Regions from separate parts of the Pontibacter actiniarum genome, predicted to be linked through region 4. Evidence: riboswitches for the same ligand, from Rfam matches in the RefSeq annotation. Region 4 holds a riboswitch; each other region holds the start of a gene.
What was found. A riboswitch is a leader RNA that binds a small molecule or an ion and turns the genes downstream of it on or off. The one in region 4 is predicted to bind S-adenosylmethionine.
Positions count from the first base shown of each region.

Region 1: another riboswitch for S-adenosylmethionine. It lies ahead of CA264_RS02380 (O-acetylhomoserine aminocarboxypropyltransferase/cysteine synthase family protein); the one in region 4 lies ahead of metH (methionine synthase).
Region 2: another riboswitch for S-adenosylmethionine. It lies ahead of CA264_RS08695 (Na+/H+ antiporter NhaC family protein); the one in region 4 lies ahead of metH (methionine synthase).
Region 3: another riboswitch for S-adenosylmethionine. It lies ahead of CA264_RS02560 (phosphoadenylyl-sulfate reductase); the one in region 4 lies ahead of metH (methionine synthase).

Region 1 is NZ_CP021235.1:543,758-551,447, forward strand. It holds gene CA264_RS02360 (nicotinate phosphoribosyltransferase) at 1-151, opposite strand, end outside; gene CA264_RS02365 (DUF6687 family protein) at 300-1,355, shown strand; gene xseB (exodeoxyribonuclease VII small subunit) at 1,535-1,798, opposite strand; gene xseA (exodeoxyribonuclease VII large subunit) at 1,791-3,350, opposite strand; SAM riboswitch class I at 3,724-3,833, shown strand; gene CA264_RS02380 (O-acetylhomoserine aminocarboxypropyltransferase/cysteine synthase family protein) at 4,126-5,445, shown strand; gene CA264_RS02385 (homoserine O-acetyltransferase family protein) at 5,453-6,514, shown strand; gene CA264_RS02390 (homoserine dehydrogenase) at 6,495-7,690, shown strand, end outside.
Region 2 is NZ_CP021235.1:2,004,455-2,012,144, reverse strand. It holds gene CA264_RS08705 (DUF819 family protein) at 1-381, shown strand, start outside; gene CA264_RS08700 (N-acetylmuramoyl-L-alanine amidase) at 863-1,783, opposite strand; SAM riboswitch class I at 1,956-2,058, shown strand; gene CA264_RS08695 (Na+/H+ antiporter NhaC family protein) at 2,299-3,639, shown strand; gene CA264_RS08690 (DUF58 domain-containing protein) at 3,741-5,072, opposite strand; gene CA264_RS08685 (AAA family ATPase) at 5,072-6,064, opposite strand; gene CA264_RS08680 (DUF4350 domain-containing protein) at 6,068-7,252, opposite strand; gene CA264_RS08675 (DUF4129 domain-containing protein) at 7,249-7,690, opposite strand, start outside.
Region 3 is NZ_CP021235.1:591,353-599,042, forward strand. It holds gene CA264_RS22425 (TSUP family transporter) at 1-79, shown strand, start outside; gene CA264_RS02540 (trans-sulfuration enzyme family protein) at 191-1,354, shown strand; gene CA264_RS02545 (OsmC family protein) at 1,502-1,918, shown strand; gene CA264_RS02550 (sulfate adenylyltransferase subunit 1) at 2,256-3,512, opposite strand; gene cysD (sulfate adenylyltransferase subunit CysD) at 3,514-4,422, opposite strand; gene CA264_RS02560 (phosphoadenylyl-sulfate reductase) at 4,539-5,258, opposite strand; SAM riboswitch class I at 5,580-5,683, opposite strand; gene CA264_RS02565 (hypothetical protein) at 5,892-6,611, opposite strand; gene CA264_RS02570 (DUF4153 domain-containing protein) at 6,741-7,690, opposite strand, start outside.
Region 4 is NZ_CP021235.1:3,914,753-3,922,442, reverse strand. It holds gene CA264_RS16855 (ribonucleoside-diphosphate reductase subunit alpha) at 1-1,671, opposite strand, end outside; gene CA264_RS16850 (ribonucleoside-diphosphate reductase small subunit) at 2,048-3,007, opposite strand; gene rplU (50S ribosomal protein L21) at 3,634-3,942, shown strand; gene rpmA (50S ribosomal protein L27) at 4,014-4,283, shown strand; SAM riboswitch class I at 5,278-5,386, shown strand; gene metH (methionine synthase) at 5,457-7,690, shown strand, end outside.

The sequences.
Region 1 (7,690 bases), 1.4 Mb from region 4:
AGCCGCCCCCAAAGGGGTTCTTCCGGAAGTACAGATGGAACACCGCCTCCCGCTCGGCCATACCGTTTTTCCAGTAGCCGTAGGCCATCGTCAGTTGGTACAGGTCTGTGAGGAGGGAGAGGGAGGTGCGGTATACTTGCTGTAGCGCCATGGCTTGTATTGGTGTTGTTTCTGCCGGTAAGTTAAGAAGTATAGCTGAAAATCTAATGGCGGCGGTGGGGGCAAATCCGTAGCGTCCTTAGCCTCAGTTTGCTACAAAAAAACTTGCAGGTTGCCTCATGTATCTGCAATTTTAGGCCATGCAGAAACGACAGTTTATACCCTTCTCGGAGGTTAAGGATAAGAAAGCCCTGGTGGTTGACAGTGCGCACGCCAACGGGGTGATGCTTTCTCACTGGAAAGGCGCTCCCACACCCGAGGCCGTGAAAGACGATACCAGCGCTGCCATTGTGCTCAATGCGCTGCGCCAGAACCTGCCCGCGCTGGACCTGCCCTATGTTACTGCAAACCATTTCGACATAGACGGTTTTGTGGGGGTGTGGGCCTTGCTGAACCCGGAGCTGGCGCTGGAGCACGAGGAGCTGCTGCGGCAAATGGCCCTGATCGGCGACTTCCGGGAGCTGGACCTGAACCACCCGCTGGCCGGGGAGGCGCTAAAGCTCGTCTGCTGGCTCAACGCAAAGGAGCGGGACCTGTTTTACAGACCCTTTGAGGCGGATGAAATGGAGGAGAAGGAGGCGGCACAGTGTGTCCAGAAGTTTCGGTTCTTCCTGCGGGAGTTCGGCCGCGCGCTGCAAAACCCGGATTGGGAGCAGGGTGCTTGGGAAGACGAAGTGGGCGGCGTGCTGCTCGGTTACCGCGATATGTACAAGCCGGAGACCAAGGTCTCGCGCCACCCGGACATCGGCCTTATCATTATTGAAACGCCACACCCGCTGCACTACTACGCCCTTTACTCCCGCACGCAGGGCTTTGACATGGTGCTCACCTGCTACGAAGGGAACAAGTATGAGCTGGAATATAAGTACACGACCTGGGTTGACATTGCCTCCCGCCCAACGCTGCCGCGCCTGACGATGGCTCCGCTGGCTGCCCGCCTGAACGAACTCGAGACTTCCGGCCGCCGCTGGACGTACGATACCGTGACCGAAACCGGGCCGTTGCTCCGCCTCGACGGAGACAAACTAACCCGCTCCGAGACCTACGCCAACCCGACCGAGCGCGAGATTTTTACTTCGTCTATCCCCGTGGGGGAGCTGAAAGAGGAAGTGGTAAAGTACTACCGCGACGCCTACCAGGGCATTACGCCAAAGTATAACTGGAGCTGGAAAGAGATAAAGGAACTGAACCGGTAGGTGTATCCGGTAGATTAAACTATAAACGGCCTTACGCTGAGAATAATATCAGGGTAAGGCCGCTTTTAATTTCTGGTGCGGAGTGCTTTAGGGAAGTATAAGAGAGCCAGGGAGCCTCTGTAACGGCCATGGTGCCTCCTAGACCAGCACCTCCGGTTACAAGCCGGGGCCGGTGAGGGTTAAAACAAAGTGCCGCTGGCAGACTTACCCTCCTGTGGCTTTGCCGGTGCAGGCGTTTCGCAGTTCTCCTCGTTAAACACCTGGTCGATGGCTTTTTCGGCCTTGCGCAGCTTCTCTTTGCACAGCTTTATGAGCTGCGACGAGCGCTGTACTTTCTGGGTGAGTTCATCCACATCTACGGCGTCATTTTCGATGGCGCGTAAGATCTCCTCTAACTCCTGCGTTGCCTCGCGGTAGGTCATGTCCTTTAATTCCTTATTCATCTGTATCAACATTTACAACCATGCTGTGGAGGGTGCCGTCCTGCATCTTCGTCTCCACCACATCGCCGTCTTTCACGTCTTTTGTACTTTTAATAATCCTGCCGTTTAGGAGCGTCAGCGTGTAGCCGCGCAGGAGCAGTTTTTCGGGGTTGTTTGCCTCAATGCCCATCTCCAGCAGCCTCAGGCGGTGGTGCTCGTTGGTAAGCTTGCCTTTGGCGCCGTACTCCAGCTTATCGCTATACTTCGAAAACAGCAGCTGCTCTTTTTTAAGCTGATCGTTTGCCTCTGTCTCCAGGCAGTGCACCAGGTGGTTCAGCTCGTGCTCTTTCATGTGCAGGTAGCGCTGGCTTTTGCCCTCCACACACACCGAAAGCTCCTGCAGGTACCGTTGCCGCTCGTGCAGCAAGTCTTTTGTGCCGGAGCTGATGTCCTTCTCCATGTCGCTTACCAGGTGCCGTTGCGCCTCCAGGTATGACTTTGGCTTCAGGAGCAGCCCCCGCGACAGGCTTTCGAGCTTGTCTTTCCGGTTTTGCAATTGCTGTTTGGTGATGTTGTTGAAGCGCAGGCTCAGCCGCTCCAGTTTGTCACTGGTGAGTTTGAGCTGCTGTGCGGCAAACATCCGGATGCTGTCGAACATATCCTCCGCACTTTCCTCTGCCTCCCTGAACCTGTCGATCAGGAACCCGGCCACAGCGGTCGGGGTCTTGAGGCGGGTGTTGGCCACCAGGTCGGCAATGCTTTCATCGCGCTCGTGGCCGATGCCCGTTAGCACCGGCAGCGGCGAGTGCCCGATGGCTGCGGCAATTCTGTAGTCATCGAAGCAGCTGAGGTCCGTTTGGGAGCCGCCCCCCCGAATCAGCACAATGGCATCAAACGCATCGCTGTTGCTGCTAATCCGGGCAAAGGCCTGTGCCACCGAGGCAGGGGCCTCGTTGCCCTGCACCGTAGCCGGGAAAAGCGTGGTTTCGAAGTAATAGCCGTAGCTGTTGCCCGCCAGCTGGTGGATGAAGTCCTGGTAGCCGGCCGCCGTGCCCGATGAAATAACGGCTAGCCTCTGCGGCACCAGGGGCAGCTTTAGCTCTTTGTTTGCCTCCAGCAGGCCCTCCGCCTCCAGGCGCTTTAGGGTTTCCTGCCGTTGGCGGGCCAGGTCCCCAATGGTGTAGTTGGGGTCGATGTTGGTGATGTCGAGGCTGAGGCCATAGAGCTCATGGAAACGCACCGTTGCCTGCAGCAGCACCTTTAGCCCTGCCTTTAGCGGCTGTCCTGTTTTCTCTTCGAAATAGCGGCCCAGCATCTGGTAGCGCGAGCCCCAGATGGTAGCGCGCGCCTGTGCCAGCATCTGCCGCGCATCGTCGCCTTTGTCTACCAGCGTGAGGTAGCAGTGGCCCTTGCGCCGGTCTACGTTTACCTGCGCCACCTCTGCCACCACCCAATAGCTGTCCGGGAACGCCACCTCCAGCTCCTCGCGGATCTGCTGGTGCAGCTCATACAGCGAAAGCGGGGCCTGGTGCTCCTCGTACACTACCGTTTGGCGAATATAGATCTGGGACATGGTTCGACAACGTTTCTCTTCTCCTGCACAACCGGCAGAATACCGGCTCCTAAGCCTCGAAGATAGGACTTTTTAGCTAAAACTATTAGTAGCAGTTTCGAGAAAAAAAATCAGGGGCCTTAAAATTTATATATGTAATACTCTATGTTTGAGGTCGGAAGCCTTAGAAACAACGCCTTTTGGGAGCCGTTTTGGGCTGAGTAACCTGCCTCGGGATTTACCAGCTGCGCCTAGCCACTGCACCAAGTATGAATCTTCAAACCAAAGCGCCCGGTTACCACAGGATTTTCAAAAAAGATAAAAAATATTTGGCTTTTTAAAAAAGCGCCCCGTATACTTGCAACATCAAGTCAATACGCCCTTAGCGGATATTGATTTATAAAGAAGCGTGGAGAGACAGGCTCTGTGAAACGCTAGCAACCTAACCACCGGTGTTAAGGTGCTAATTCCTGAGTTCGGCAGGGTGCCGGACGAATATAAATTGATACGGTCATGAACAAGGGAATCAAGCCAACACAGTACGTATTATTACTTTCATCGGCAGCGCCTGAGCTGTCGCAAAACTGCTTTTTAGCTCCTGCTAAAGCTTCTGTCATGTGCACGCCCCTGTGTAGCATGCGCAGCTACTGTTGCTGCTAAACCACTCCGCTTTTCCGTTTTTTAACGCTGGGCCCTGCCGCAGATTTACCTGTAGCCACCGCCCCTCCGTAAGCGCCTTTGCGCCTACCCTAAACACAGCATACACCTACGTTTTATCTAACCTATACCATACGTCATGTCAAAATCACTGCACTTCGAGACACTACAGCTGCACGCCGGCCAGGAGATAGATCCAACCACACAGTCGCGCGCCGTACCCATCTACCAAACCACCTCCTACGCTTTTAAGAACGCCGAGCACGGCGCCAACCTGTTTGCCCTGAAGGAGTTCGGTAACATCTATACCCGTATCATGAACCCCACCACCGATGTGTTTGAAAAGCGCATCGCGGCGCTGGAAGGGGGAGTGGCGGCGGTGGCGGTGGCCTCAGGCCAGGCGGCCCAGTTTATTGCGCTCACCAACATACTGGAGGCCGGCGACAACTTTATCACCACCAGTTACCTCTATGGCGGCACTTACAACCAGTTTAAGGTATCGTTTAAGCGCCTGGGCATTGAGACGCGCTTTGCAGAAACCGATGAGGTGGCGAGCTACGAGAAGCTAATCGACGAAAAGACCAGGGCCATCTATGTTGAAACGATCGGCAACCCGCGCTTCAACATTCCTGACTTTGAGGCTGTTGCCGCTCTTGCCCGCAAGTATGATATTCCGCTGGTGGTGGATAATACCTTCGGGGCCGGCGGCTACCTGTTCCGTCCGTTGGAGCACGGGGCCAATGTGGTGGTTGAGTCTGCTACGAAATGGATCGGCGGGCATGGCACCAGCATCGGCGGTGTGCTAGTGGACGGCGGTAACTTTAACTGGGGCAACGGCAAGTTTAAGCAGTTCTCGGAGCCAAGCGAGGGTTACCACGGCCTTAACTTCTGGGAAGTGTTCGGGGAGGGCAGCCCTTTCGGGAATATCGCCTTTGCCATACGTGCCCGGGTGGAGGGGCTCCGGGATTTCGGTCCGGCACTGAGCCCATTCAACTCCTTCTTGCTGCTGCAGGGGCTGGAGACACTCTCGCTGCGCGTGGACAGGACGGTGCAGAATGCCCTGGCGCTGGCGCAGTGGCTGGAGCGGCAGGAGCTGGTGGAGAGCGTAAACTACCCTGGCCTGGAAAGCAGCCCCTATCATGAGCTGGCGCAGAAGTACCTCAAGCGCGGGTTTGGCGGCGTACTTTCCTTTAAGCTGAAGGGCGACAAGCAGCAGGCGGAGAAATTTGTCAACAGCCTGCAACTGGTAAGCCACCTGGCCAACGTGGGCGATGCCAAAACGTTGATCATCCACCCAGCCTCCACCACGCACCAACAGTTAAGCGATGCCGAGCAGCGAAGCGCCGGCGTAGACCCGACCTTGCTGCGGATATCCGCCGGCATAGAGCACCTCGACGACATTAAAGCAGATTTTGAGCAGGCCTTTGCCAAAGTAGAGGCTGAGCCCGCCATAGCCTAAGTATAAAATGCCAGAACACCACGTTTTTCACCATCAGCAAGAATTCAGGCTGGAGTCCGGGGCTTTGCTCCCTGGTTTCCAGCTGGCCTATACCACGTACGGCACGTTAAACCCGCAAGGCAGCAACGTTGTGTGGGTGTGCCATGCACTTACCGGCAGCGCCGATGTTACCGACTGGTGGGGCGACCTTTTCGGTGAGGGGAGGCTCTACGACCCGCGGGAGTGGTTTGTGGTGTGCGCCAACACGCTGGGCGGCTGCTACGGCTCTACGGGGCCGCTTTCTGTAAACCCCATTACACTGCAGCCATACTTCCATACCTTCCCGCAGTTTACGAACCGGGATGTGGTGCGTGCCTTTGACCTGCTGCGGCAGGAACTGGAGCTGGAGCGGGTGCATACCTTGCTGGGGGGCTCCCTGGGCGGGCAGCAGGCGTTGGAGTGGGCCCTGCTAAAGCCAAATGTGTTTGAGCGCCTGGTGCATGTGGCCAGCAACGCGCGGCACTCTCCGTGGGGTGTGGCCTTTAACGAGAGCCAACGCATGGCTATCCGGCAAGACCCGTCGTGGGGCAACAGCACGCGGGAGGCCGGTAAGGAAGGGCTGAAAACGGCCCGCGCGATCGCTATGCTCTCCTACAGGCACTACAATACGTACCACCTGTCGCAGCAGGAGCCGGGGCACAGCATCACCGATAGCTTCAGGGCCGCCAGCTACCAGGTGTACCAGGGAGAGAAGCTGGCAAACAGGTTTAACGCCTATACCTACTGGTTGCTTTCTAAGGCCATGGATGCACACAATGTGGGCCGCGACAGGGGAGGAGTGGAGAAGGCACTGGCGCAGCTAAGGGCGCGCTGCCTGTTTGTGGGGGTAGACACGGATCTGCTCTTTCCGGTGGAGGAGCAGCGTTTCCTGCATGAGCAGGTGCCGGGCTCGTCTTTCTGCCTCCTTCGCTCAAACTACGGCCACGACGGCTTTCTGGTGGAGGTGGAACAGCTGACGGATGCCATTCAAGATTTTTATCAACAGGAACAAGTAAAACAAGAACTGAACTATGAAAAGCAAGAGCGCTAAACGCATCGGTATATTTGGCTTCGGCTGTGTGGGCCAGGGGCTGCACGATGTGCTACAGGATAACCCGCACCTGGAGGTGGCCAGGATCTGCGTGCGCGACAGAGAAAAGCTGCGCACGCTGCCAAACGACACCTTTACCTATGACCCGCAGGAGCTGCTGCAGGACGAAAGCATAAGCCTTTTTGCCGAGCTGATCAGCGACCCGAAAGAGGCGCTGCAGATTGTGCGCCAGGCATTGGAGGCGGGTAAAACCATTGTGTCTGCCAACAAGAAGATGATCTCCGAGAACCTGCCGGAATTGGTGGCACTGCAGCAGGAGTTTGGGGGCACCTTACTGTATGAGGCGGCTGTTTGCGGCAGCATCCCAATTCTTCGTACGCTGGAGGCCTACTACGGCACCGAACCTTTGCAGGAGGTAAGCGGCATTCTGAACGGTTCTTCAAACTACATTCTGACCAAGCTGGATGCCGAAGGCCTGTCTTACGACGAGGCGCTGGCGCAGGCGCAGGCACTCGGCTTCGCGGAGGCCGACCCAACGCTGGACGTGGGCGGCTACGACGCCCTGCACAAAATCAGCCTGGTGGCCGCCCATGCTTTCGGGGCTGTTATTAAGCCGGAGCAGGTGCTGCGCGCAGGTATACAGCACATCACGAAGCGCGATATCAACCTGGCGCAGGCGCTGGGCGGGCGGTTCAGGCTGGTGGCCTCTGCCAAGGTTAACAAAAACAACAAGCTGGCGCTGCAGGTGCTGCCGACGCTCGTGTTCCCGGACTCTGACCTGTACTATGTGGAGGCGGAGTTTAACGGGGTGCACCTGCAGGCCAAATACGCCGGAGATCAGTTTCTGAAAGGCCGCGGAGCGGGCAGCCACCCGACCGGGTCGGCCGTTTGGGCGGACGTGTCGGCGGCGCTGGCGGGTTACAAGTACAACTACCCGAAGTTCACCTACGACTGCGAGGAGCGGCTGAAGCAGGTGCCGTTGGAGGAAGAGGACGAACTGAAGGTATACCTGCGCACGGCTATGCCGGAGCTGCTGCCCCAACTGCCGTGGCGGGAGCTGACCTCGTTTGGGGTAGATGCCAACGTGGGCCAACTGGTAGGCACCATGCGCCGCAAAGACCTGCTGCTGTACCTGCCGTCTCTGAAGCAAACCACCGCTTTTATTGCGCAGTTGCC
Region 2 (7,690 bases), 1.9 Mb from region 4:
AGTGAGCTGGAGAGCTATGGCGCCTCGCGCTTCGGCACCGTTTTCCTGTACTTCCTGGTGGCCACCATCGGCATGAGCATGGACCTGGCCGCTGTGCTGGATAACCCGAAGCTGTTCCTGGTGGGGGCGCTCTGGATCATCTTCCACATCATCATTATGCTGGTGGTGGCGCGTATTATCCGGGCACCTTTTTTCTATGTGGCGGTGGGCAGCCAGGCCAACATCGGCGGGGCAGCCTCTGCACCAATCGTGGCGGTGGCCTTCAACAAGTTTCTGGCGCCGGTGGGCGTGCTGCTGGCCGTGCTCGGGTATGCCGTGGGCACCTATGGCGCTTACCTCTGCGGGCTGATGCTGCAGTATGTATGGAACATGCTGGCCTAGGCAAGTATAGCTTACATGAATCGGCCCCGCCAGGAGATCGTTATCTTCTGCCGGGGCCGGTTTGTTTTGGAGCTTCTGTGGATGAGTATGATAAATTCTCTTGGTGTGTGCAATTTTTTTTTGCGCTAACTGCCGCTGCTTTCTGCTACTTGGAATGAGCTATACTTTCTGGCTGTTGTTCATCCTTCAGGTTCGCTTCTGCTAAGTTTCACTTCTAGCTTTGGTGCGCTCCCGGCCGCGGGGCCTCGTCTTCCCGCATCGCGCTGTGTATCTTTCCTGCCTAACGGCTGCCGCTCGCGCGGCACCGGAAAGCTACAAGGCGCTCAACGGAAAGACTGGGATCATTTCCAATAGCCACGGCTGACGGAGCTTCTGCCAAGCCCCCTTTGAAAGGGGTAGAGAGATAAGCGTGCGCTTCAATCAACCGTTAGGAAGCTTCAAATTGCACATCACAGCTTGTGTTAGTTTCAAGAAGTAACTGCTACAAATACTTTTGGTACAGGTTGTAAAGTACGATTTTGTCTTTTGCCGTCAGCACCGTGTCTACCTCGTGTTGGATAAAGTGCAGCTTAAACGCCTTGATGGCGGCTGGCATGTCGCGGGTATCGTAGCCAATGATGCGGAGCGCGTCCTTGGGGTTAAAGTGAGGAGGAATGGTGGAAACAGAGTCGGTCGGCTGCAGTATAAGCGCAGGTTTTGTGCCGGTGCTGTCGAGAACCGTGATCGGCGCGGCCGGCTGCAGGTACTTCTCCACCACCCCCTCGTCGTACCACAGGCCGTACCCGGCATCCGCCAGTTTCTTCCACGGGAAGGTGCGGTTCGGGTCGTTCTTGCGCGTCGGGGCAATGTCAGAGTGGCCTATGAAGTTGGCGGCCGGGATGCCGTGCGTCTCCTTCAGCATGGCAAGTACGTCCAGCAGGCTGTTGATCTGCTCCTCCGAAAAAGGCTCCAGCCCGTTGTTGTCCAGCTCAATGCCGATGGAGGAGGAGTTCAGGTCCCGGTCGTTGCCCCAGCGGCTGTTGCCCCCGTGCCAGGCGCGCAGGTTGTCGTTCAGCATGTGGTATACTTTGCCGTCGCGGCCGATCACATAGTGCGCGCTCACCTGGGTCTTCGGCATCGTAAACGTCTTGAGCGTGTGGTCGGTGGAGTTCTGCGCCGTGTGGTGAATTACCACGAAGTTAGGGCGCCGCATGCTGAAGTTGGTGGTGCCCACCCAGTAATCCCCCTGCTGCAGGCGCTCCTCGCCTGGGATAGTGGCCGGAACTGTGCGGAGCTGCCTGGCGTAGGTCTTCAGCTGTTTCTTGTGCGCTTTGTTGGTGCTGGCATAAGGGTTTTTGGTACAGGCGGTAAAGCTGGCGCTCGCCAGCAGCAGGGCAAAAAAAGCAGTAGCGGTATACTTCATATTGGTTGTTTTGGGTGATTTTTCAGAACATTAAACTTGCCGGATTTTCGGCACAGATGCAAGTTTAGACACTGAATAATAGCCGTACTGGAATATAAATGTTCTTAGAAGTTTCCGAAAAGGTTTGATTTTGTCGCGCGGCTGCTTTTACCTTTGTGGCATCTTTATGCAAGATTTATAAAGAAGAGGGGAGAGAGCAGGCTCAGCGAACCTCTAGCAACCACGGCCGCGGCCGTAAAGGTGCTAACACCTGCCCAGTTTGGGACCTATAAATTTAACCTCATGCACCTGTTACACCAGCTTTCCGCTATTCTTTTCCGTGCCTTTACCGCAACGCCTGTGCGCGCCTGCTACTGTTGTTACTGCTGTTGAGGGTAAGCCTTTTCTTCGGTCACTGAACCGCACCCCGTCGCTTTTCTGCAGGGGATAAAACTAACTGTACATTCTTTTCATTAACCGGGCGTGGCTGCTGCAAGTACTTGGTACCTGCTCCTGCCTTTCGCTTTCATCTATACATGCAACATATTCAGAAAACAGGGGGATGGGCCCTTGTGCCTTTCCTGGTGTTTGTGCTTACCTTCCTGGGGGCAGGCATCCTTTTAAATGATTTTTATGCACTTCCTGCGCCTGTGGCCGTTTTGCTGGGCATTGTTTCGGCCTTTTTTATACTTCGTGGTTCTACGGAGGCGAAAGTGGCGGCGCTTATCCGGGGCTGCGGCGACTCCAAGATCGTTACCATGTGCCTGATCTACTTGCTGGCAGGCGCGTTTGCCACGGTAACAAAGGCCGTGGGCGGGGTAGACGCCACCGTTAACCTGGGCCTCAGCGTGCTGCCGGTGCAGTACCTGGCGCTGGGCGTGTTTCTGCTGGCGGCTTTCCTTTCCACGGCGACAGGAACTTCGGTCGGTGCCATTGTGGCGCTGGGCCCGATTGCGGTAGGGCTGGCAGAGCAAAGCCATACGTCGCTGCCCTTGCTTTTGGGAGCCTTGCTGGGCGGCGCGATGTTCGGCGATAACCTCTCGTTTATCTCCGACACCACGATTGCCGCCACGCAAACCCAGGAGTGCAGCATGCGCGATAAGTTCAGGGTAAATATTTTGATTGCAGGCCCGGCGGCCTTGGTAACCATAGGGTTGCTGCTGTTTACAGGCTGGAACACGGCCGGAACGCCGGAAAACCTGCTGCCTGAGCTGCACGCCGCTTCTTTCTGGCAAATAGCGCCTTACCAGCTTGTGATTGTGCTGGCCGTGTCCGGTGTGAACGTGTTCGTTGTGCTGACGGTCGGCACCCTGGCGTCCGGGGCGGTTGGGTTGGCAACGGGGCACCTGGAGGTGCTGTCGTTCGGCCGCAGCGTGTACGAAGGCTTTACAGGCATGATCGAGATTTTCCTGCTTTCCATGCTCACAGGCGGCCTGGCTCAGATGGTGAACGAGGCAGGCGGAATTGCCTTCCTGCTGCAGCGCGTGAGCAAAGCCACCCGCGGTTTCCGCTCTGCGCAAACAGGCATACTGGCGCTGGTAGGCGGCACCAATACGGCCATCGCCAACAACACGGTCTCTATTGTGGTCACGGGGCAAGTGGTGAAGGAGGTGAGCCGGAAATACAGCATCGATAAGCGCAAAACCGCAGCGCTGCTTGACATCGCTTCGTGCGTGGTGCAGGGCCTGTTGCCGTACGGCGCGCAGATCCTGATCCTGCTCAGCTTTACCGAGGGGCAGCTGAGCTTCCTGGACCTCTGGGCCTCCGCCTGGTATCTGTACCTGTTACTGCTGTTCAGTTTGGTGGCTATCTACACACCACTCGTGGACAGGTTTTTGGCCAGGCAGCCTGCCGCTGCGCCCGCTGTGGCGGCATAACGCATAAACACGCATTACTCTCACCTTAAATACATCCGCAACTATTCTAACTTTACTAACCTTACCAAAAAAGGGAGACAAGCTTTGTCTCCCTTTTTTTATCAGATCAGGCCCCGTGCTTTTAGCTCCAGGTATTTGTTGATGGTGTTCACCGTCAGGTCCTGGGGTGGGGTGAGGATGGTGTGGATGCCGTGCTGGCGCAGTACCTTTACCACTTTTCGCTTATCATAGCTGAACTTCTGCGCGATGGCCTTGGTGTATACTTGCGCTGTGTTGGTGGCAGGCCGGCGCAGCACCTCATGCAGCTCGGTGTTTTCAAAGAAGATGACCACCAGCAGGTGGTGCCGGGCCAGGGCGCGGAGGTATGGGAGCTGGCGTTCTGCACCGTTGAGGGTTTCAAAGTTGGTGAACAGCAGGAGCAGGCTTCGCTGTTTCAGGGAGTGGCGCACCGTGGTGTAGAGGCGCTCGTAGTCTGTTTCCTGGTAGAGGGTTTTCTGGTTGTAGAGCAACTCCAGAATACGGCGCAACTGGTTTTCTTTGCGCTGTGCCGGGAGTATGTTGCTGATCTTGTCGGAGAAGGTGATGACGCCGGCCTTGTCCTGCTTTTTGAGGGCGATGTTGGAGATAACGAGAGAGGCGTTGATGGCGTAGTCCAGCAGGGTGAGTTCCTCGAAGGGCATCTGCATCACCCGTCCCTTGTCGATCAGGCAGTATACCTGCTGCGACTTCTCATCCTGGTAGCTGTTCACCATTAGGTCGGCTTTGCGCGCCGTGGCTTTCCAGTTGATCGTCCGCTGGTCGTCGCCGGCGACGTAGGGGCGTACTTGCTCAAACTCGGAGCTGTGGCCCATGCGGCGCACTTTTTTTACCCCCACCTCATGGAGCCTGTTGGATACGGCCATCAGCTCGTACTGCCGCATCTGCACAAAAGATGGGTACACCGGCACCTCCTGGTCCTGCGCGAACCTGTAGCGCCGCTTCACAAGCCGCAGCGGGCCCATCGCAAACACGTTGATCGCGCCGAAGCTGTAGCTGCCCCGTTTGGTTGGCCGCAAAGTATACAGGATAATGTGCGTGCGGCCCTTCGGGATCTGTGCCTGAAACAGCGTGTCGCGCTTCTGGAACTGGAAGGGCAGCTCGTCAATCACCTCCGTGCGCACCGCAAAGCTATACCTGTTCTCGAGGTACAGGTGTATTTCGTTATCGCTGCCGTTGGAGAGCTTCTCCTGCATGGAGCGGCTGGCATGCATCCCGGCTTTGTTGCTGTAGAGCATGAGCAGGTCCACGAGGGTGAGCAGCAGCAAAACCGCAGTGCCGACCTTGGCAACCACCAGTAGCACCGGCACAAAAAACGCCACCACAAAAAGGCACACCAGCGCAGCCAGGTTCAGGTACAGGCGGTTTGTAAAGTATAAACTGCGGATAAAAGCCACTAGCGCGGTACCTCTATTTTCTGAACGATCTGTTTGATGACCTCATCCGGCGTGATGCCCTCCATCTCACGCTCCGGCGTCAGCAGGATGCGGTGGCGCAGCACCACCGGGGCCAGCTCCTGCACTTCCTCCGGCGTCACGAAACCGCGGCCGCGCAGGGCCGCCATTGCTTTGGCGCTGTTGAGCAGGGCAATGGAGGCACGCGGCGAAGCGCCCAGGTAAAGCGACCTGTTCACCCGCGTTTCCCCGATGATCTGGGCGATGTATTCGATCAGTTTCCGATCCAGGTGCACGGCCTGCACGGCTTTTCGCAGCTCCAGCAGTTGCGCTGCCGATAGCACCGGCTGTACCCGCTCCAGGTCTTTCCTGAGCGCAGCGCCTTTGTGCTGCAGCTCCAGTATCGCCACTTCCTCCTCCAGGCTTGGGTAATCTACCAGCACCTTAAACATAAAACGGTCCAGCTGCGCCTCGGGCAGGCGATAGGTTCCTTCCTGTTCAATCGGGTTTTGGGTAGCCAGCACCACAAAGGGCGCAGCCAGGGGATACACACGGCCATCGTGGGTAATGTGCTGCTCCTCCATCACCTCAAAAAGCGAGGCCTGTGTTTTGGCAGGGGCGCGGTTGATTTCGTCAATCAGAACGATGTTCGCGAAGATCGGCCCCTGCTTGTACTCGAAGGTGGCGCTGCCGGGGTGAAAGACAGAGGTGCCCAGCACATCGGAGGGCATCAGGTCCGGCGTGAACTGTATGCGGCTAAAATCCACCTGCACGGTGCGGGCCAGCAGTTTTGCCGTCAGTGTTTTGGCGATGCCGGGCACGCCCTCAATCAGCACATGCCCTTCGGCAAGCATGGCCACCAGCAACAGCTCGATAAGTTTTTCCTGCCCCACAATAATCTGGCGGAGCTCCTGCTTTATACGTTCGGTGGCTGTGCGCAGGGCCGTATAATCTGTTTTGTTTTCCTGGGTGGCGGTGAGTAGGTCTTCTTGCATAAGCTATACCGGGGCTTGTGGCCCAAAGGAGGTTTGTCTGTGAAATTCTTCTAAATAACTATTCAGCATCAAAAGTGTCTGGTCGCTGAGGGCATCGCTGCGGTGGATGCTGTCGATAAGGTTAAACAGCTTGCCGACCAGCTCTTCGCTGGCGCCGGACTTGCTGATGACCCGCTCCCGCAGCTCCGCATCCTGCTCGTTGGTTTGAATGTGATAGTTCAGGCGCAGGTGCTCCAGGAAATAGGCGATTTTTTTCTCGGCGATGTTCTTGTGGCTGCCCTGGTTAAAGTATAAACTGCTGATGGCCTGCACGAAGTCCAGCGTGGTATTGCGGAGCGGCTCCAGCACCGGAATGACGCGCTGCGTGCGTTTGCTCTGGAACAGCAGGAAAAGCGCCAGCGTCAGCAGCGCCAGGTAGTAGGCCCAGGTCAGGGGCTCGTGGCGCATTAGCACCCGGAACACGGACTGGTCCTCCGGCCGGCCCTGGTTCTGGTACTCATCCCACAGCACCGGCTGCACCGGCAGGTAGGAGAGGGCCGTGGCGGCGTAACCGCTCTGGTTCAGGGTCAGGAGCTGGTAGTTGGAGAAAGCCAGTGGGACGGAGCTGAGGTAAAAGCTCCCTTTGCCATAGGGCAGCCTTGCCAGGTTTGGCAGGCCCGCCTTGTTTTTGCCCAGTACCGTATACCTGGCGGGTTTCTCCAGGCGCAGGAAACGGGCGTTGTTGTTCGGCGGGAAAGTATACACCTGCTGCTGCTGGCCGGTAAAGAAAAAGGCGGTGGAGTCGGGGGAGGTGGTGTTGAGGAAGGCGGTGCTGAAGTGCAGCGTGTCCTGCAGTTCATCCGTAAACTCCTCCGCGGCGATAAACACCTGGTTCCCCCGGGCTACAAAGTCCAGCAGCCGGTCTATGTCCAGACTATCCGCCGTAAAAAACTTGCTTACAAAAACGTAGTTGCCGTGAAGGGTGCTGTCCTGCAGCAGCGTGTAAACCGGCTCCCGCACGGGCTGGATTCGCTGGCCCGGGAAAAGGCCGGGCAGCAGCTCGTACAAGGCGAAGGTGCCGTACGGGATTTTGTCTTCGCGCGAGAAGGTCTGCGACCAGTCCACCTGTTTCGGGCGGAAGTACTCCAGCAGCACCAACGCTCCGAAGAGCAGCACGATCAGGGCGATATATCTGCGGTAGCCTTTCATGCGTGCTGCTTTACGCGTGCGTCAAACTGTTGAAACTCGGCTTGTGCCGAGGCAAAGAACTCCTGCCCCAGCCCCGCTCCGCCGTACCACACGTACTCAAACATGCCCGTGAGCTGTTCAAACTCCTGGCGGATGGCGGCGGGTTTAATCTCTGCTATGTAGCTGCGGTTTGTTTTCCCGGGTTGCCAGTTTATCAGCCCCAGGTCTGTGAGCTGTTTCAGGCTTTGCAGGTAGAGCAGGCGCACAGCCTTGCGGTAATTCTGCTGTGCCACGGCTTCCTCCAGCAGGGCGACCATGTCCATCTCATGGATGTTCTCGTCCAGCACCTCGTACGGGGTGGCTATACTTGCTGTTTTCCTCCCGAACAGGCTGCCGATGTCCACGTGCTGCATTTTCACGACGAGGTATACGATGGCCGCGGCGATAGCCAGGTAAATG
Region 3 (7,690 bases), 1.4 Mb from region 4:
TAAAACCATGATGATCATTGTAGGTATTGTGGTGATAATCGTCAGTTTAAGACTGATCGTGATGGCGCTACCGTTTTAATTTTGAATTAGAAATTAAAAATTAGAAATGAGCAGAATCAAGAAGTATAAAAACGGGAGACTGAAAGTCTTGTGTCTTGCTACTTGATACTTGTGTCTAAATTATAAAACTATGGAAAAAGAAACCGGAGCGATTCGCCTCCAGGCGGAGCGGTCCCACTACCGAGAGCACTCTGTACCTTTATACTTAACTTCCAGCTTTGTTTTTGAGGATGCGGAGCAGGCCCGTGCAGTGTTTGCGGAGGAAGAGCAGGGGCAGGTGTACTCGCGCTACGCCAACCCTAATGTAGACGAACTGCTCCAGAAAATGTGCTACCTCGAGAAAGCAGAAGATGGCTTTGCCTTTGCCTCAGGCATGGGGGCTATTTTCGGCAGCTTAGGTGCGCTCTTGCAGTCCGGTGACCACGTGCTTGCCTGTCGCTCATTATTTGGGTCTACGCATCAACTGCTGACCAACATCTTTCCGAAGTGGGGGATATCGTATAGCTACGCCGATGCCAGCAAGCCAGAAGAGTGGGAGAACCTGATCACGCCTGCCACCAAGCTTATACTTATCGAAACGCCTTCTAACCCGGGGCTTGAGCTAATTGATATGGAGTGGCTGGGCGAGCTGAAGCGCAAGCGTAACCTGTTGCTTATAGTAGATAATTGCTTTGCCACACCTGTGCTGCAAAACCCCACAGATTTTGGCGCTGACCTGGTGCTGCACTCTGCCACGAAGTATATTGATGGACAAGGGCGTGTGCTTGGAGGAATAGCAGTAGGTACAAAAGAGCTGATTGCGCAGATCCGATACTTTGCCCGCCATACTGGCCCGGCTATGTCGCCGTTCAATGCCTGGGTGCTGTCTAAAAGCCTTGAAACGCTGCAACTCCGGGTAGAGAAGCATTGTGAAAATGCCCTAAAACTGGCAGAAGCTTTAGAAGGCAACCCAGCGCTGGAAAAGGTGAATTATCCGTTTCTGCCATCTTTCCCGCAGTATGAGCTGGCCAAAAAACAAATGCGCCAGGGTGGGGGAATTGTAACCTTAGAAGTGAAAGGAGGCTACGATGCTGCCAAGCGTTTTATTGATAACCTGAAGATGGCCAGTATAAGCGCTAACCTCGGAGACACCAGAACGATTGTGACACACCCAGCCTCAACCACACACTCCAAACTGAAAGAAGAAGAACGTGCAGCCACAGGTATCACCCCTGGCTTGGTACGTGTATCTGTTGGCCTGGAAAGTATAGAGGATATTATCGAAGACGTTACACAAGCATTGGAAGCAGTTTAGAAACCCTACTGCAAGATTTCATCTTGTGGTTATTATAAATAAAGCTTTCAGCTTTCGTAACGAGGCTTTTGCTTTAGCAGATATAAGTATAAACTTACATTTACAATAATGGCTGCTGTAGTTTGCAGCCATACTAGCACATAAAACATGGAAGTTAATTTAACGCGAGTAGATCAAGATTTTCACTTTGCTGCAACAGGTGCATCTGGGGTAGAAATAAACATAGATGGTTCACCGGAAATTGGTGGTCACAATGCAGGTGCCCGTCCTATGGAGCTGCTTTTAATGGGCCTTGGCGGTTGCAGCGCCATCGACATCATCCAGATTCTGAAGAAGAAGCGCCAGCAGATAGATTCCTTTAAAATCAACGTAAAGGCGGAGCGTACTCCAGGTGAGGTGCCTTCGCTTTTCAAAGAGATCCACATACATTTCATACTTGGCGGACCATTGGAAGAAGCTAAAGTACAGCAGGCTATTCAACTATCAATGGACAAGTATTGCTCGGTGGCAGCCATACTTTACAAAACAGCTACTATCAACTACAGCTTTGAGCTGGTAAAGTAGTTTGTCTGAATCAGGATTTGCAGGATGAATAGATGGACAGGATTCGGTAATGTACGTGTGGCATGGCATTGTGCCATTTGTGTATGCTTTCGCCAGTTAGAAGCTAGCTAAATTCATAGCCAAGTATGCCGCAAGTTTAGCGGTAGCGCAACTTGTGGCTTGGTGTGAGGCCAGTTTGTAACTGGCGTTACTCAAGCTTTAATTTCGCCAGTTACAAACTGGCTGCCAGACGTAACCACTAGTTACCGCTTCGCTCAAACTAGCGGCATCTCATAAAACATAAAAGCCGCTGCAAGTATAAACTGCAGCGGCTTTTATGCTTAAAATTACTTTCTACCTAGAACTCTATCTCAGAAACCATACCGGCACCTACAGTGGCAAACGAAGTTTCGTCAACCAATATAAAACCACCGTTTGAACGGTTATCCTCATATTTATCGAGCAGGAGCGGAGAGGCTGTTTTAATCTGCACACGGCAAATATCATTCAGCTGTATCTGGTCTACATCCTCCAGGTGGTCCAGGGTGTTGATGTCAATTTTGTAGTCGATGTTGCGTACCACGCAGCGGGTTTCGGTGGAGTTGTGGCGGAGCAACAGTTTAGCACCTGGTTTCAGGGCTTTGTTGTGCATCCAGCATACGGTGGCCTCAAACTCCTGCGCTACCTCCAGGTTTTCAGCTGCTTTAACTATGATGTCACCACGGCTAATATCTACTTCATCCTCAAGCTGAAGAACAACAGACATAGGGGCAAACGCCTCTTCCAGCACTTTGCCACCTAACTCTACAGACTTAACGGTAGTTGTCTGGCCTGAAGGCTGCACCGTTACTTTATCGCCAGCCTTATAAGTACCGCTTATCACTTTACCAGCATAGCCACGGTAGTCGTGATGCTCTGCCGTGAGTGGGCGAATAACGTATTGTACCGGGAAACGGGAGTCATCTAAGTTGAAATCCTGTGAAACTGGCACCTGCTCCAGGTGCTCCAGCAGACTTGGCCCCTGATACCACGGCATAGTCAGCTCAGAACCCTCTACAATGTTATCGCCTTTCAGGGCGCTAACAGGTATAAAGGTGATGTCTTTGGCGTTCAGCTTCTTGGCAAACTGCTTATAATCAGCTATAATCTGATTATACACCTGCTCGTCATAACCTACCAAGTCCATCTTATTGATGCAGATAACCAAATGCGGAATACCTAGCAGGGAAGAGATAATAGAATGGCGACGCGTCTGCTCCTGTACTCCTTTGCGGGCATCTACAAGTATGATAGACAAGTTTGAGTTGGATGCACCTGTAACCATGTTGCGGGTATACTGAATGTGACCCGGCGCATCGGCAATGATAAACTTACGCTTTTCGGTAGAGAAGTACTTATAAGCTACATCAATGGTGATGCCCTGCTCGCGCTCTGCCTTCAGACCATCCGTTAACAAGGAAAGGTCAACCTGCCCGTCTTCGTTCAGGCGGCCAGAGCTTTCGATGGCTTCCAGTTGGTCGGCAAAAATCTGTTTTGTATCGTACAGCAGGCGACCTATCAGGGTGCTCTTTCCATCGTCTACGCTGCCTGCGGTAATAAATCTTAGTATATCCATCTTAAAAGTATCCTCCTTTTTTGCGGTCTTCCATTGCTGTTTCAGACAGCTTATCATCGATACGGGTCGCGCCACGCTCACTTATTTTAGACTCCAGAATCTCCGCGATTACGCCGTCTATATCATGTGCGATTGACTCTACAGCAGCTGTACAGGTCATATCGCCCACCGTGCGGAAACGTACCTGCTTTCTCACTACCACATCGTCCGGCTCCTGATAAATAAAGTCAGACCATGCCATCAGCTTCCCATCACGCACCAGACACTCGCGCTCGTGAGTATAGTAGATGTTCGGCAGCTCAATACCTTCACGTTTGATGTAGTTCCACACGTCTAGCTCCGTCCAGTTTGAGATCGGGAACACGCGTACGTTTTCACCTTTTGTGATGCGGCCGTTGTAGATGTTCCAAAGCTCCGGGCGCTGACGTTTCGGGTCCCACTGGCCAAACTCGTCACGAACAGAGAAGATACGCTCTTTGGCGCGGGCTTTTTCTTCGTCGCGGCGGGCACCACCAATGCAGGCATCAAAGCCAAACTCTTCGATAGTTTCTAATAGGGTATGTGTTTGCAGCGCATTGCGGCTGGCGTAGCGACCTTTAGGTTCCGATAAACTCTTGCGTTTGATGGTGTCTTCCACGTTGCGCACGATCAGCTTTTCGCCCAGGCGCTCTGCTAATTCATCGCGGTAGCGAATAGCCTCTGGGAAGTTATGGCCGGTATCGATGTGCACCAGCGGGAACGGGAATTTACCCGGTCTAAAGGCTTTCTCAGCCAGGCGTACCAGTGTGATAGAATCTTTGCCGCCCGAAAAGAGCAGGGCTGGCTTTTCAAACTGCCCCGCTACCTCGCGCATAATGTGGATAGCTTCTGCCTCCAACTGGTCGAGGTAATCCAGATATCTCTTTGTCATAATTTGTATTTAATTCTGAATTATGAATGCTGAATTATGAATTGGAGCAAGAAGCCTATGCCTTTTATCCATTCACAAAACACATTCATAATTCATGATTTCTAATTTATAATTAGCTATCGTGCGTGCAAGCCGCATTCTTTTTTGGAGTTGTCTTCCCACCACCAGCGGCCGGCTCTAAAGTCTTCACCTTCAGCGATGGCACGGGTACAAGGGGCGCAGCCTATGCTTACAAAGCCTTTGTCGTGCAGCGGGTTGTATGGGATGTTTAGCGTTTTTACAGCAGCCTTTACATCCTCCAGCGACCAGTCCAGCAATGGGTTATACTTAATCAGTTGGTGGCCTTCGTCCCATTCCAGCAGCTGCAGGTCCTGGCGTGCACCTGATTGATCGGCACGAATACCCGTCACCCAGATGTTCACTCCTTGCAGGGCGCGGTTCAGTGGCTCCACCTTACGGATGTAGCAGCACTGTTTTCTGTCGTCGATGGAGTTGTAGAAGCTCATAGGGCCTTTTTCGTTTACCAACTGCTCTACCGCCTCATGCTTCGGGAAGTATACTTCTATCTTTTTGCCGTAGTGGTTGTTGGTTTTGTGCAGCAGGGTATAGCTCTCGTTAAAGAGGCGACCTGTATCCAGCGTGAACACACGTATCGGCAGGTTATTCTCGAAAATGAAATGCGTAATGACTTGGTCTTCTATACCAAGGCTGGAGGAAAAGGCAATATTGCCATTGAATTCCTGTGCCAGACGCTGCAATCCCTCCTCAGCCGAAAGTCCGGTAAGGGAGGCGCGCAGGCTGTCCAGCTTCGCCAGCAATTCTTGTGATAAATCCATGGGATATACTTTAATCTCTTGAAAACTAAATTGGTAACTGACGTCCCATTCATGGCTATAACTATGCCAATCCACCACAGGAGGAGCAGGCACCGGTATTTCTGCTGTGCTCTAAGAGTGGCAGCAGGCTCCTGCGGGAGCTTTTTTAAAACCGTAATGGGACTGGTGAGAGGAGCTTTAGCAGCTGGAACAACAACAGCAACAACAGATCTGCTTTGCGCGCGCAGTTGTTGGGGCAGAGGCAGCAAGGGCTGTGGCGTAGCCATAACCTGCTGGGGTAAGTGTTGCTGATGTAAGGTTGTAGGTTTGCATTGCTTTATCAATTTATATGCCCCGGCCCGGCCGGGATAGGATTTGGCACCTTACCGTACCGGAGGTTGCCAGAGGGTCGCGGAGCCTAGTCTCTCGCCTCTTCTTTATAAATTTATTACAGACGTTACGTCCATTGGTGATACTCCTACAAAATTACGGCTTTTTCTGAGATGTGTAACCCTTTGTGTAAAATATTGTGAAACAGCGGTGAAGATAAGGGCCACAGGGCAGAAATAACAGGTGCCTGGGTCAGCGGAAGTGGCGTGGTAAAAGCTGTATGAGGGCTGTATTTGCTGCGTTACACTCCCGGGCCGCAGGCGGTCAGGCCGCCAGCTGGGTTACATACTTTACGAGCGAGCGCTTGGCGATGGGCAACAGCGACTGCTCCACCGGAATCGGCAGCTTGGCCACAGCCAAAAACGTAGCCGGGTTGGGCAGCTCCTGGCGCTCTCTTATCAGTTGCACTTTGAGGTGCTCGTGTGTCTGGGCCAGGCTGCGCCGCACTGTTTGCAGGTGCCGCGTGTTAATGCCCCGGTACTTTTCGTAGGTATTCTCAAACACCGTGATGTGGTAGGCATACACCTGCGTTTCCTTGCCGGGGTAAGTGTCCAGAAAGAGGTAGCCCTCGTTGTGGTACATGGGGGTAATACCGACCGGGCTGATCTCCAGGTGGCGCTCCACAAACTCATAGAGTTCTTTGCCTTCCCCCAGCGCCTGGCTGAACAGCGGCGTGGCGTATTGTATGATTTCCTCTATCTGCTCCATCGTTTCGTCGTCCTGCACGATTTTCTCATACACCAGCTCCAGCTTTTCAAAGTCGGCACGGCTGATGCGCTGCGGAAACGACTCGTACACCAGGCGCTTGTGCTCCTTTACCTGTTGCAGGTTGCGGTAGTGCATGATCAGGTCCGAGAAAATAGGGTAGAGGCGCTGCTTGCCAAACTCTGATTTGGCTGCCTGCAGGTAAGCCAGCAGCAGGTACTTTTTATACTCAAAATCCAGAAGCCCTTCGGTGAGCCAGTTGACAGGTAGGGTGTTCATAGGCCATCAACTTAAGTAGTTTGTACTTGTGCTATTAAACGGAAAAGGGGCAGGAGAAGGTTGGGCAGCGGTAAACGATTGGAGCGGCAGCGCCTGCGGTGGGAGCAAAGCACCGGTAGCCCGGCCGGCTTACCTAAAGCCGAACAGCAGCGGGAAGAGAAACACCACAACGACTACCCAGGCACCGTAAACGGGAGCGTACGCAGCAATAGCCCTTCCTACAGCAGCTGTGTCAGCCTTTCTGGTCACGCTTCTGTAGAGGCCAAAGGTTACCAGCAGCAGGTTTGCCAGGATCAGGATGTTGCCTCCCAACACAGCCAGCCTGTTGGGCGTAAAGCCCCACTCCGCTATCCGGAACAGGATGGCAGACAGCGCGATGCTGTTTACAAGTATGGTTACTACTGACAAAAGCAAAAGCACCCAGGCCGCCGTGGTGTTGCGCGCTGCCCTGGAGTTTTCTGCCACCGAAAAGAAAACAATAGCCATTACCCCGATCAGCAGCAAGTTAAAGAGGAGCAGGAACTCGCGGTCGTTGTAGGGGTCTTTGCCGGAGTACACGATGGCGCCCAGGTAAACCACAAGCATGGCCAGCACTAGCGGCCCAAAGATCCTGGCAATAACAGGGGAGACCTTGTTTACCAGCTGCGGGTTGGTCTGCGTCAGGTAAGTGCCCACGATAGGGGCCCCGGCCAGCCCGAAAATGCCGACGTACTGAAAGTATAGCTCCTCAATCTGAAAACCGATCAGCGAGAATAGCCCGATCGTGAGCCCTGTCATTATTCCTCCGGCAATCAGAATAAGCGTCGTCATGACCAGCAGATCGCCGTTGTACCGCAAGTAGTCGAGCCGTTTGTCGTAGCTGTTGAGGTCTTGGCCTGCATAGGCAGCGCCTAAAAGCACCCACAGCAACAGGAGCAGGTGGATGCACGCCAGCAGCAGTGTATCGCTCTCGGTGGATGCAGGAAGGGCGTTTATGTAGATCAGCGAAAGCAACATCACTCCGCCGAGCACGGCAATGCGCTGGGGTGGCAGGTTATTCTTCCAGGCAAAGTAGGCCGCCAGGAGCGGAAGAAAGATAA
Region 4 (7,690 bases):
GTACGCTCCCTGCTTCTTCGCCAGGTCCTTAGAGGCCGTCATAGAGGCAAAGTAAATCGTCTCGAAGATATCCTTGTTCAGGCCGCGCGCCTCATCGCTCTCGAACGGCATGCGCAGGTGAATAAAGGTGTCGGCCAGGCCTTGCACACCCAAACCGATCGGGCGGTGGCGCAGGTTAGAGTTCTGTGCCTCCGGTACCGGGTAATAGTTTATGTCGATAACCTTGTTCAGGTTAACAGTGGCATGGTAGGTTACATCAAACAGCTTCTGGTGGTCGAAAGTCTTGTTGCCATGCTCATCCTCTGTTACAAAGCGCGGCAGTGCCAGCGAGGCCAGGTTGCAAACGGCTACCTCATCGGCGCTGGTGTACTCCATAATCTCGGTGCACAGGTTAGAGCTCTTGATGGTGCCCAGGTTCTGCTGGTTGCTCTTGCTGTTGGCGGCATCCTTGTACAGCATGTAAGGCGTACCTGTTTCTACCTGAGACTCCAGTACGGCGAACCAAAGCTCCTGCGCCTTGATAGTTTTGCGGGCGCGGCCTTCGCGCTCATACTTCTCGTAGAGGCGCTCAAAGTCTTTGCCCCAGCTATCGGCCAGGCCTGGTGCTTCGTGCGGGCAGAACAGGCTCCAGTCGCCGTTCTCCTCCACGCGCTTCATAAACAAGTCCGGCGTCCAGAGAGCATAGAACAGGTCGCGGGCGCGATTCTCTTCCTTGCCGTGGTTCTTCTTCAGGTCCAGGAAATCGAATATATCCGCATGCCATGGCTCCAGGTAAACAGCAAAGGCGCCTTTGCGCTTGCCACCGCCCTGGTCTACATAGCGGGCTGTGTCGTTAAACACCTTCAGCATCGGGATGATACCGTTGGAGGTACCGTTGGTGCCTTTGATGTAGGAGCCTGTGGCACGCACGTTGTGAATGCTCAGGCCGATACCGCCGGCGCTCTGCGAAATCTGCGCGCACTGCTTCAGGGTATCGTAAATGCCCGGGATGCTATCGTCCTTCATGGTGAGCAGGAAGCACGACGACAGCTGTGGCTTAGGCGTGCCGGCGTTGAATAATGTTGGCGTGGCGTGGGTAAACCACTTCTCAGACATGAGATTATACGTCTCGATGGCAGATTCAATGTCTTCCTTGTGTATACCCACGGCCACGCGCATTAACATATGCTGCGGGCGCTCCACAATCTTGCCGTCCAGGCGAAGCAGGTAAGAGCGCTCCAGTGTCTTGTAACCGAAGTAGTCGTAGTTGTAGTCGCGGTCGTAGATGATGGTAGAGTCGAGCAGGGCGGCGTGCTTCCTGATGATCTCATACACATCCTTGGCGATAAGCGAGGCGTTCTCACCAGTTTTTGGGTCCTCGTAGGTATAGAGGCGCTTCATGGTGTTGGAGAACGATTTGCTCGTAACCTTGTGCAGGTTAGAAATGGCCACACGCGCGGCAAGCACTGCGTAGTCCGGGTGCTTCGTCGTCAGCGAGGCGGCTGTCTCAGCCGCCAGGTTGTCCAGCTCTACGGTCGTTACGCCGTCATAAATACCGTCGATCACCTTCTTGGCCACCTCAATCGGCGATACATAGTCCATGTGGAGGCCATAGCACAGCTTCTCGATGCGTGCGGTGATTTTGTCGAATTTGACGGACTCGCGTCTGCCGTCTCGTTTAACTACTAACATAGCGTATACAATTAGCGAGGTTAAAGGCCTCGGGTTCTTAATTATAGAATATATAGGTAAGCCTCTGCCGACGCAGCAGGCGGGTGTTCATCGGGTAAGCGTACACTCAAGCTCATACGCGTACAAAAGTATAAGCCGTTGTAGTACAAACGGTTACTGGGTAAAGCCAATGCTTTTACTATATAGCAGGGATGAGATTTCCCTATCCAGGTGGCGGTGATGCCAACTTTGCTTGGCCGGGCTGCTGTTACGGTCGCTGCTGTAGCCCCTCGGGCGCCCGGTGAGGTTTGTAAAGGTAATGGTGTAAGTTTAGGTGGGAGGTGCGAAAAGTGCTTTCTCCCTTTGGCCACCTAAACTTACTAAGTAATCCCTAATCTTAAAAGTCTTCGTCCAGGCTGAACACGTTTTTATCTTTGTCGCCCATCACGCCGGCTTTCTGGTACTCGCCCACACGCTTCTCAAAGAAGTTGGTCTTGCCCTGCAGCGAGATCATCTCCATAAAGTCGAATGGGTTGGTTGAGTTGTAGATCTTCTTGCATCCCAGCGCAACCAGCAGGCGGTCGGCCACAAACTCAATGTACTGGCTCATGAGCTTGGAGTTCATGCCGATCAGGTCTACCGGCAGGGCGTCGGTTACAAACTCCTGCTCAATACTTACCGCGTCGCGGATAATCTCCTGCACACGCTCCTCGCTCAGCTTGTTGTTCAGCATAGAGTACAGCAGGCAGGCAAAGTCGCAGTGCAGGCCTTCGTCTCTGGAGATCAGCTCGTTGGAGAAGGTAAGGCCCGGCATCAAACCGCGCTTCTTCAGCCAGAAGATAGAGCAGAAAGAGCCGGAGAAGAAAATCCCTTCTACCGCAGCGAAAGCAATCAGGCGCTCGGCGAAGTTCTCGCTCTCGATCCACTTAAGGGCCCACTCCCCTTTGCGGCCCACAGCCGGAACGGTTTCAAGGGCGTTGAACAGGTGGTCTTTTTCGCTCTGCTTCTTTATATAAGTGTCGATCAGGAGCGAGTATGTTTCGGAGTGGATGTTCTCCATCATGATCTGGAAACCATAGAAGCAGCGTGCCTCCGGTATCTGCACCTCGTTCATGAAGTTCACGGCCAGGTTTTCGTTCACGATGCCGTCAGAGGCAGCGAAGAAAGCCAGCACGTGGCTGATGAAATGGCGCTCGCCGTCGTTCAGGTTCTCCCAGTCTTTCAGGTCCTGGCCCAGGTCGATCTCCTCGGCAGTCCAGAAGCTGGCTTCTGCCTGCTTATACATCTGCCATACCTCATTGTTCTGAATCGGGAACAGCACAAAGCGGTTTGGGTTCTCTTGCAGTATTGGCTCCATAATCACGTAAGTTTTAATAATTAATAGGGTTTAGGGTGTGCCTGCGCACTCAAAACCAACCATATCTAAGAATGTTTTGGCCTTGCCCGAACAGCTGGCCCGTAAATATTCTGACTTCAAATATATAGAAATGAACTCGATTTCATGGGTGAAAGTTGTTCAATTTATGCACATCCTCCTGGCGGCTATTCTAGGCCGTTTTTCGGGCTAATGCACACTGTTTTCAACATTCATTTTCCATTATATATTTAGATTTAAATATTATGGCAAAGGTGTGGTGGTTGGTGAAGCGCCACCGTGCAAAGGTAAGGGAGTTTTACACACGAAGCGCTGCAAAAAGCAGAAAGAAGGGCTTGACGGGGTGAAATGCGTGTAACGGGCGACGGGCAAATGTGTAATTTGTGGAAAAGGTGGCTGCGGCACTTCTGCTGTAAGGTTCTGGGGTGTAGTTGTTTGTGAGGGTTTTAAACAGGCGCTGAAAGTTGGCGATTAGATATCAACACAGTTTTCCACAGAGGTGTGTAAAAGATGGGGTTGGCGCTGAACTTTTTCACGCACAAGGCGTTGCAATTATCAATTAGTTGCCGTACTTTTGCGGACTAAACTTTAAACATACATTGAAGCTGATGTACGCAATTGTAGAAATCGCAGGTCAACAGACCAAAGTAGAGAGCGGTAAGTTCATCTACGCTAACAAGCTTTCCGGCAAAGAAGGTGACGCCGTTGAGTTCGCCAATGTTCTTCTTACAGATGATAACGGCAACATCACTGTTGGCGCCCCTTTCGTGGATGGTATCAAGGTAACTGGTAAAATCCTGGGTGAGTTCAGAGCTGACAAAGTTCATGTCTTCAAGAAGAAGAGAAGAAAAGGGTATAGAAAGTCGAGAGGACATCGTCAGAACTATACTAAAGTTCTTATCGAGAGCATTGGTTAAGCAGTAAGAAGAAATTAATCGTTGAATCCTTTCAGGCTTAGTTCGCTAACCTGAGTTAAATAGTTAAAAAGATGGCACACAAAAAAGGAGCTGGTAGTTCTAACAACGGCCGCGAATCGCATTCTAAACGACTAGGTGTTAAGATTTACGGTGGCCAGGACATCATCGCAGGTAACATCATTGTAAGACAAAGAGGTACTGCGCACCACCCAAGCACAAACGTAGGTATTGGTAAAGACCACACCCTGTTTGCTCTGGTTGACGGTGTTGTATCATTCAGAAAAGGTAAGAAAAACCGTTCTTACGTTTCTGTAATTCCTAAAGTAGAGGCGGAAGCTTAATTTTTAGGTTTTATTGATACTGAAAGAGGGATGCTCCAAAGGCATCCCTCTTTTGTTTTTATACTTGTGGAGTGTGTTCTAGCTGAGTATGGGCAGGTTGCTTTTGTGCATCCAGAGCTTTAGGCTATACCTTGTCCATAGCTGCCTTTTCGCCTCGCCGGCTTGGCCTTACTTTTCTTCCTGCGCTAGCCTCCGCTAGCCTCCGCTGGCGCGAGTTTGTAACTCGTGTCCTACTATAATGTCGAGTTTGTAACTCGACTGGCTTGCAAAGCCATACTTACAGCTGAACTACAAAACTGCTTCTCTGGCGCAAGCGTCCGCTTGTGCCTCTAACTGCCCCTGCTAGCTGTATTTATACTTCCACCCTGCTAGCGCGAGTTTGCAACTCGTGCTTTAAAAGCTACAGAGTTATACTTGCATAGCATCTGCTAATTATAACTTCAGCCAAGCTGTTCTTTGTAGTTCCCGTTCACCCTCCAGTTCCCAAACACCTACTGTTTCACTTTATACTTTAGAGCGCTCATGCCCGCGAGGGCCCGTCTTTCCGCGTCGTGCCGGGTGCTTTTCCTGTCGGGTATAGGGGCCCTCTTACTCGTGTCTCGGGCTGCCTCGCTCGCGCTCGCCACCGGAAAGGCTGAAAATGTTTTTGGTAGCCAAAGCTGACGGAGCTCCTGCAAAACTTTGTAGGGACAGTTCGCGACCTGTCCGCGCGATGACGCTCGCTATGAAATTTATACTTGCACCCCAGCATCAGCCAAACAACAACATTATACTTGAATGATGGCAGCAGCATACCAGCCTTGGGAATAGTGGTTCTCTAATGAGAGTTGTTCCGGTTCCGCAGGCATGGCGACCGAAGGATAGCAAAAGGATAGCAGAGGAAAAGCTTCCAACTGGAGCCGTGGGTAAACAGAACCACGCCAGCTCAGACAAATCGCCTACATTTCAGGCAACTAAATTTCTTTTTCCCACGGATATACCTTTACTTTGCTTACACTTATCAAGAAAGACTGAGGGATAGGGCCCGACGACGTCTTAGCAACCATGTATAAAGCTTGGTGCTAACTCCCTCCTGGAGCAACTGCTGCCAGGGAAGATAAGAGCGATCCTGCCTCCCATAGGTGTCCTTCTTGATAAGCCTCGTAGAAGACTGAAGAGAAGAAAGACACCGAAATGACAAAATTACATCCGATACATAAACTGCTGCAAGAGCGTGTGCTAGTGCTGGATGGTGCTATGGGCACCATGATTCAGCGTTACCAGTTACAGGAAGCAGACTTCCGTGGCGAACGCTTTCAAGACCATGCCAGCGATCTGAAAGGCAACAACGACCTGCTTTCTATTACCCGCCCAGACGTTATCAAAGCCATACATGCAGAATATTTAGAGGCTGGTGCCGATATCATCGAAACCAATACCTTTAGCGGCACCAGCATCGCCATGGCCGATTACCACCTGGAACACATAGTATATGAGCTAAACTATGAGTCGGCAAGGTTAGCACGTGAGGCAGCAGATGAGATAGAAGCAAAAGTACCGGGTAAACCGCGTTTTGTGGCCGGTGCCATTGGCCCTACCAACCGTACCGCTTCGCTTTCCCCGGATGTAAACAACCCTGGTTACCGCGCCATCACTTTTGATCAACTAGTGGAGGCATACTGTGAGCAGGTGCGTGGCCTGGTGGATGGTGGCTCTAACCTGCTATTGGTAGAAACAGTATTTGATACGCTGAACTGTAAGGCTGCGCTTTTCGCAATAGACCAGTACGTGCAGGATGGTGGCAAAGCGCTGCCGATCATGGTGTCGGGTACGATCACAGATGCCAGCGGCCGTACCTTGTCTGGCCAGACAGTAGAAGCCTTCTGGAACTCCATCTCGCATGCACCTATACTTAGCATTGGCTTTAACTGTGCTTTAGGTGCGCGTCAGCTCAAGACGCACATTAAAGAACTATCCCGTATCTCCGACTGCTACATTAGTGCCTACCCAAATGCTGGTTTGCCAAACGCCTTTGGCGGCTACGACGAAACCGCGCAGCAAATGGGCGAGATTGTAGAGGAATATCTAAAGGAAGGGCTGGTGAACATACTGGGTGGTTGTTGTGGCACTACGCCCGTACACACCAAAGTAATCTCCGACTTAGTGCAGAAGTATAAACCGCACGTTCCCACCCCGGTAGCTCCTCTCCCTCGCTACAGCGGCCTCGAGCCCCTCACCATTTACCCTGAAAGCCTTTTTGTAAATGTTGGCGAACGCACCAATGTAACCGGCTCTAAGAAATTTGCCCGCCTTATTGTAGAAGAAAAGTTTGAGGAAGCCTTATCGGTGGCGCAGCAGCAGGTAGAAGGTGGTGCCCAGATTATCGATGTAAACATGGACGAAGGCATGCTTGACTCAGAGCAGGCCATGACCAACTTCCTGAACCTTATCGCTTCTGAACCCGACATTTCAAAGTTGCCAATCATGATCGACTCCTCTAAATGGAGTGTGATTGAGGCAGGTTTGAAGTGTGTGCAGGGCAAGAGCATCGTAAACTCCATCAGCTTAAAAGAAGGCGAAGAGAACTTTAAAAAGGTGGCTCGCAAGGTGCGCCAGTATGGTGCAGCCGTTGTTGTGATGGCATTTGATGAGCAGGGCCAGGCGGATACCTTTGAGCGTAGAATAGAAATCTGCGAAAAATCTTACCGCATTTTAGTGGATGAAGTTGGCTTCCCGCCACAGGATATCATCTTCGACCCTAACATATTGGCCATAGCCACAGGTATAGAAGAGCATAACAACTATGCGGTAGACTATATCGAAACGATAAAATGGATCAAGGCGAACCTGCCGCATGCGCTGGTAAGTGGTGGTGTAAGTAACCTTTCGTTTTCGTTCCGTGGCAATGATGTGGTGCGTGAGGCCATGCACACCGTGTTCTTATACTATGCCGTGCAGGCGGGTATGGATATGGGCATTGTGAACGCAGGTATGATGGGCGTGTACAGCGAGATTCCAACAGAGCTTCGCGACCTGATTGAAGACGTTATCTTTAACCGCCACCCAGATGCTACGGAAAAGCTGGTTACCTATGCCGAAACAATAAAAGGAAAGGGTAAGGGCGCCGCGCAGGCAGATAATAGCTGGCGTGAGGCACCAGTAGAAGAACGCCTGAAGCATGCCCTGGTAAAAGGTATTGTAGAGTTCATAGAAGAAGACACGGAGGAAGCCCGCCAGAAAGCCACTAAAACGCTTGAGGTAATAGAGGGGCCACTGATGGCCGGTATGACGGTGGTAGGTGACTTATTCGGTGCAGGTAAGATGTTTTTGCCGCAGGTGGTGAAGAGTGCCCGTGTAATGAAAAAGTCTGTGGCCTACCTGCTGCCGTTCATGGAGGCGGAGAAGCTGGCTTCAGACACATCCAAATC